2 regions of the Delftia sp. RIT313 genome follow, and region 2 is predicted to be linked to the other one. Evidence: riboswitches for the same ligand, from Rfam matches in the RefSeq annotation. Region 2 holds a riboswitch; the other holds the start of a gene.
The links. A riboswitch is a leader RNA that binds a small molecule or an ion and turns the genes downstream of it on or off. The one in region 2 is predicted to bind glycine.
Positions count from the first base shown of each region.

Region 1: another riboswitch for glycine. It lies ahead of BW39_RS24650 (D-amino acid dehydrogenase); the one in region 2 lies ahead of gcvT (glycine cleavage system aminomethyltransferase GcvT).

Region 1 covers NZ_JFYT01000082.1:4,275-7,675, reverse strand. The annotation lists partial or broken gene BW39_RS24655 (invasin domain 3-containing protein) at 1-942, opposite strand, end outside; glycine riboswitch at 1,596-1,706, shown strand; gene BW39_RS24650 (D-amino acid dehydrogenase) at 1,799-3,130, shown strand; gene BW39_RS24645 (FIST signal transduction protein) at 3,154-3,401, opposite strand, start outside.
Region 2 covers NZ_JFYT01000080.1:20,771-24,171, forward strand. The annotation lists gene gcvP (aminomethyl-transferring glycine dehydrogenase) at 1-259, opposite strand, end outside; gene gcvH (glycine cleavage system protein GcvH) at 331-705, opposite strand; gene gcvT (glycine cleavage system aminomethyltransferase GcvT) at 839-1,972, opposite strand; glycine riboswitch at 2,032-2,150, opposite strand; glycine riboswitch at 2,166-2,277, opposite strand; gene BW39_RS24480 (fatty acid--CoA ligase) at 2,447-3,401, shown strand, end outside.

The DNA of each region.
Region 1 (3,401 bases), on a different contig from region 2:
GCTATTGGCAAAGAATACGTTTTGTGCGCCTTGATGAATCTCCGCGTACAGCTCGCAGTTGAACGGCGTCCCCTCTCCCGCAGGGGTTGGCGCCACATTCACCAGGCCGACGCGATCAATGGTGACATTGTTTGCTGAGGAGCCAACGACGAATACCGCTTCGCCACAGGTCATGTTGGGCGAATTGGTGAGAGTGATATTCTTCCCACCAAGATAAAAGGTTTCCCAGGCGGAGTCCGCCCAGTTCTGGACTTGTATGACTCCCCCGAAATCGATGGTCAATGAGCCCGTGCCGGCTGGCACGGTGCCTTTGAGCCAGTACCAGGCACCACCGGCACCAGTGGTGGTGCCCGTATCGCCGCCGCTGATCATCTGGGTTTGACCACAGGCATTGGTGGCTCCCGTCACGGCGCCGGACTGGGCTCCGCTGACGAATGTATTGGCACAGCGCACGTAAACCGTCTGATTGTCGACATACGGATGGAGGTTTCCGGCCGCATCCTTGGATGTCCCACTCTGTATGGTTCGTACCGACGTAGACAGTGTCGGCGCAAAGACGATGGAAACATCGGCACTCGGATCCAGCGTTTGCAGCGTGTAGTTGGCTGCCTGAATGGCAGCTCGCAGCGTACATGCGCCAGCAAAGGTGCCTCCCAGCGTGCTGACACAGGTGGTTGGTGTCGTTGCATTGGCATTGGGAGCGTCGCTGTTGTCGGTGACCGTGAAAACGATGGTCGCCGCGAGTGCCGTGGATGAAATACCGGCGCACGAAAGCAGCAGCAACGAGAACAAGTACCTCGCTGCACGCCATTTTCGTAAAAACACCGAACCAGGCAGGCGATCAAGAACGCGCATGATATTCCCCATTTTTTCAAGGAAATCAGACAGGAAAATATTTTCCCCAATGGCAATGGCCATCAGTTGTACCCAGCGCATTTGCATCGCCGCACCTCGGATAGTTCTATTTGAGTCAAGAACTCACAACTCACCTTGCAACCGGTGACATTGGAAGTAACAGGGTTTCGCGCAGATCCTGCGCGTCAATCAAAAAAGGTGGATTTCCATCAGCGCTTGCGCACTGCTCCATTGCCCATTGAGCCGGGCACAACTTCAGCCGGGTTTGCGATGCAAATCATTTTTTTCCTCCCTCAACGAACCATATTCACCGTGCTTGTATTTTTTCCAGTGGCGGGCCAGTTTCCATAGACCTTCACCTGTGCAACGGTAAGTCGCCTATCCGACAGATATACAACCCATGGTTACCCCATGGAGGTTCAATCGATCAGAACATGCGCTGTCAAACCACCACACATACCGATAGGCTAAATCATGTTTTTTTCTATTTCAATAGTTTTTTTACATGAAATCGAAGACTCGTGCCAGCGCTACGAGGGAGGCGCTTGAGCGATCTAGGGAATACCCTGAATCGGCCACACCACATACAGGTAGTAACTGGTGGTATCCCCAGTACGACTGGAACCGGCTGCGCAAGCCACATAGAATCGCCCCTGCAGGAGAGCAGGCGGGCACCACGGTGCCGAGCCTCACCGAAGGCGCAAACTCCCATACACGCTCAGGTTCCGTACTGCAAACACAACATGCCGTCTGGAGAGCCGCCGCACGCAATATGCGGCGCACCGAAGGAGCAAGCCCCGTTCCCATGGACGGCGGTGAATCTCTCAGGTACCAAGGACAGGGGGAGCGGCAGCTGCGTCACGACGGACGCCGGCTGCTTGCTATTGAATCCATAGCTACCAGCTTCCGCGTGACCGGCACATGCCTTTGAAAGGGCATTGTCATGCGCGTCATCGTTCTCGGAGCCGGCCTGATCGGCACCGCCTCGGCCTACTATCTGCAATCTCTCGGTCATGAAGTGACCGTCATCGACCGCCAGGCTGCGCCCGGCGCCGAAACCAGCTTTGCCAACGGCGGGCAGATCTCGGTCAGCCATGCCGAGCCCTGGGCCAACCCCGGCGCACCGCTGAAGTTGCTGGGCTGGCTGGGCCGTCAGGATGCCCCCCTGCTGTTCCGCCTGCGCGCCGACATGCGCCAGTGGCTCTGGGGCCTGTCCTTCCTGCGCAACTGCACGCCCGCGCGCACGCGCCACAACATCCAGCAGATCGTTCGCCTGGGCACCTACAGCCGAGAGGCTCTGCAGCAGCTGCGGTCGGACACCGGCATCCAGTACGAGCAGCGCATGCAGGGCATCCTGCACTTCTACACGAACGCCCGCGAGTTCGAGGGCGCGCTCAAGCCCACCGAGCAGATGCAGGCCCTGGGCTGCGACCGCCGCCTGATCGACGCCGACGAAGCCGTGCGCCTGGAGCCGGCCCTGGCCCATGTGCGCGGGCAGATAGCGGGCGCCACCTATACGGCCGAGGATGAATCGGGCGACGCCAACCTCTTCACGCGCGAGCTGGCACGCATTGCCACCACCACGGGCGTGCAGTTCCGCCACGGCCACCACGTCATGGCGCTGCGCACCACGGGTGCGGGCGCCAGCCGCCATATCGACCATGTGGAGGTGACCAATGCCGATGGCCGCTACGAACGCATCCAGGGCGACGCCTATGTGCTGGCCATGGGCTCGTTCAGCCCGCTGCTGGCCCAGCCGCTGGGGCTGCACCTGCCCATCTACCCGGCCAAGGGCTACTCCGTGACCCTGCCGGTGCTGGACCCCGCCAAGGCCTACCAGGTCAGCCTCACGGACGATGAGTTCAAGCTGGTGTTCTCGCGCTACACGGGCGCGCAGGGCGACCGCCTGCGCATTGCCGGCACGGCCGAGTTCAACGGCTACGACCGCAACCTGGACCCCGTGCGCTGCGAGGCCATCGTGCGGCGCGTGCAGCAGCTGTTCCCCGGCGCCGGCGATACCGGGCGCGCCCAGTTCTGGAGCGGCCTGCGCCCCGCCACACCCAGCAATGTGCCGCTGATCGGACGCTCGCCCATCGCCAACCTGTTCCTGAACACCGGCCACGGCACGCTGGGCTGGACCCATGCCTGCGGCTCCGGCATGGCGCTGGCCGACCTGGTCAGCGGCAGGCAGCCGGCCGTGGATTTCGATTTTCTGGGGGCCGCAGCCATGGACCCGGATCGCAGCGCAGGCACGGTGCGCCCGCGCGCGGTCTGAGGTTCAGACGGCGTGTACGGCGCCTAGGCAGTGAACACCGTCAACACCCCGGCGAAGCGGTGCAGGCGGGCGTCCATGATCTCGGCTTCGGCGACGAAGCCGATCAATGGCACATCGCCCAGTGCGTGGCGCAGGGTGCGCAGCTCGGCATCGGGGCCGCCGAACAGGCCGCCGCCGCGGCCCCGGCAACTGATGTAGATGGCGCCACGGATGCGGGGCTGTGCCTCGCCTTCGGGCGCCGCCTCCTCGGGCTCCGCCGCATCGCGCAGCG
Region 2 (3,401 bases):
TTTTGAGCAGTTGGTTGCGGCTTGCCAGCGCCTTGAGTTCGGCCAGCGCCTGGGCCTCGGTGGCCGCTGGCGGCAGCGCCATGGGCTGGTGGCGCCGGATGGAGGGCGGGACGATGGCGTCGATCAGCGCATCGCGCGATGCCGCGCCAATGGCGCTGAGCATGTGGGCCTCGTTTTCGGGCGCAATGCCGATATGGCGGGCCACGAATTCGGTGGCGTTCTCGAGGGCGGCAAGGGGCTGGGTGGAGGACATCAGCATGGAGGGACCTGTCTCAAAAGCTGAAAAGCGCCAGGGCGGGCCCTGGCGCCCGTCCTGGCCGGAAAGTGGCGTCAGTTGCTCTGTGCGAAGGCCGTGTAGGCGGCTTCGTCGAGCAGCGCGGCCAGCTGGCCTGCGTCGCTGAGCTTGACCTTGAAGAACCAGCCTTCGCCCAGCGGGTCGCTGTTGGCCAGGGAGGGGTCGTCGCGCAGGGCTTCGTTGACTTCGACGATCTCGCCGCTGACGGGCATGTAGACATCGGCGGCGGCCTTGACGGACTCGACCACGCCGGCCACATCGCCCTGGTTGAAGCTGGTGCCCACGGCGGGCAGATCGACGAACACCACGTCGCCCAGCGCATCCTGCGCGTGGAGGGTGATGCCGACGATGGCCGCGTCAGGGTTGGCGGCGTTGATCCACTCGTGGTCCTTGGAATACTGGATGCTCATGGCTTGCTCCGATAGAAACTGAAAAAACCTGTGAAAGGCGGTTTGAGAAAGGTCAGTGCGCACTGTAGCGGCATGCGATGGCAGGAAAAACGAATCCGCCGAACTCGATCCACGCCAAGCGCGCAGGCTGTCCTCAACCGCGGTGATAGCGGGGCGCCACGAAGGGCGTGGCCTGCACCTGCATGGGCACGGCCTTGCCGCGCACCATGGCCTGCAGCGTGGTGCCTATGGCGGCGCTGCCCGGCTCCACATAGGCCAGTGCCACGGGCTGGTTCAGCGTGGGCGACAGCAGGCCGCTGGTGACCTGGCCGACCTTGCGGCCGCTGGCATCCAGCAGTTCCGTGCCTTCGCGCACGGGCACGCGCTCCAGGGCCACCAGGCCCACGCGCTTGCGCGTGAGCAGCTCGGGCGCCTGCAGCTGGGCCAGCACGGTGGCCGCGCCGGGAAAGCCGCCTTCGCGCTCGCCACCAATGCGGCGGACCTTCTGCACGGCCCAGTTCAGGGCGGCCTCGGTCGGGGTGGTGGTCGTGTCCAGATCGTTGCCGTACAGGCACAGGCCGGCTTCCAGGCGCAGCGAATTGCGCGCGCCCAGGCCCACGGGCCTGACTTCGGGCTGGGCCAGCAGGGCACGGGCAAAGGCCTCGGCGTGGCTGGCGGGCAAGGAGATCTCGAAGCCGTCCTCGCCGGTATAGCCGCTGCGCGTGATGTACAGCTCGGCGCCTTCCCAGTCGAAGTGGCCGCCCGTCATGAACACCAGCCCGGCCGTGTCGGGCAGCAGGCGCTCCATGGCGGCGGCTGCCTGCGGGCCCTGCAGCGCCAGCAGGCCCCGGTCGAACTGGGGCTCGATTTCGCAGCGCTGGCCGATGCGGGCCTCTATGTGCGCCAGGTCTTCGTGCTTGCAGGCGCCGTTGACGATCAGGAACAGGTCGTCCTCGCGGCGCACGAACATCAGGTCGTCCAGAATGCCGCCCGCCTCATTGAGCAGCAGGCCGTAGCGCTGGCGGTGTTCGCCCAGGCCCAGCACGTCCATGGGCAGCAGCGATTCCAGCGCCGCGCCGGCATCCGGGCCGCGCAGGCTGATCTGGCCCATGTGCGAGACATCGAACAGGCCTGCCGCCTCGCGCGTGTGCAGATGCTCGGCCATCAGCCCCTGCGGGTATTGCACGGGCATGGAGTAGCCGGCAAACGGCACCATGCGCGCGCCCAGTTCCTGGTGCAGGTCGAACAGCGGGGTCTTGAGCAGATCGGTGGTGGAGGCGGCGGTCAAGGAGGGACTCTCTTTTCGGCAAGGGGCAAGGCACAACGCCATCCCGGAATCCCGGGATGTCCTGCCCTGCTGTCCGCTTTACCTGAGAGATTCACCCGCACCTTCCATGCGTGGGGCTTGCTCCTTCGGTGGATGGGGCACACCGCCGTGCCCTGCATCTCTCTCCAGCTAGGAACGCCTGCGGCCGTGGCGGCAGGCGGTGCCAGTCCTTTTGCCTGAGCGTTCGGGACGAACCCTGCGCCTTCGGCGGTGCCGCTGCCTGTGACCATTGCGGCCGGGCGGGCACTCTCTCCTGACCGGCGCATTCTAGCTGCGGCCAGCGCCCGCGCGGCTTCGGGATTTCCGCGGGCCGACTGCAGCTCCATGCGCTTGCCTGCATGGATGCATTTGCAAATTGCATAACTGTCTAAAAAATCTCCTACATTGAGATGCATCGATATATTAAATCTCGTGAGCGAGAAGGAAGAAGCGCACATGCAGCAGACGCTGGGAGACACATTGGCCTGGCCGGCACGTTACCTGCCGAACAAGGAAGCCCTGGTGGCTTGGGAGGGCGGCGAGCGCCGCGCCTGGACCTACGCCCAGCTCGATGCCGAAGTCAACCGCCACGCCCACGGCCTGGCCGAGCTGGGCATAGGCCATGGCGACGTGGTCGCGGCCTTTCTCTACAACACGCCGGCCTTTGTCTTCACCATGCTGGCGGCCGCGCGCCTGGGCGCCATCTTCAACCCCATCAACTACCGGCTGGCGGCGCAGGAGCTGGCCTTCATCCTCAAGGACGGTGCTGCGCGCGCCCTGGTGTTCGAGCACGAGGGCGGCGAGGTGGCCGCACGCGCCCAGGCCCTGCTCAAGGCCGAAGGCGGCGGCACTGGCGCAGGCATCGAGCACTGGATCTTTGCCGACGATGCCCCGGCAGACCCGCTGCCGGTCTGGGCCACGCAGCGCCTGTCCGCCCTGGCCAGGGGCCGCAGCAGCGCGCCGCCCCAGGCCCATGTGCGCGAGAGCGACCCCTGCATCCTCATGTACACCAGCGGCACCACGGGCCGGCCCAAGGGCGTGCTGCATACGCACCGCAGCAAGCTGGCGCACAACGCCCTCATGCACCAGACCATGCAGTTCACGCGCGACGACGTGGGCCTGGCCATGGCGCCGCTCAACCACACGGCCGAGCTGCACACCAGCTTTTTGCCGCGCCTGCAGGCCGGGGCCACCCAGGTGCTGCTGCGCCGCTTTGACGTGACCGAGGCCTGGCGCCTGATCCGCGAAGAGCGCGTGAGCTTCTTCTTCGCGGCGCCCACCATGGTCACCATGCTGCTGGCCGACCCCATTGCCTCGCCCGAACAGGCGCCCGCGCTGCGGCTGGTGGAGTACGGCGGCGCCTCCATGGCGCCGCACCTGATCCGCGAATGGACACGCAAGGTCGGCAGCG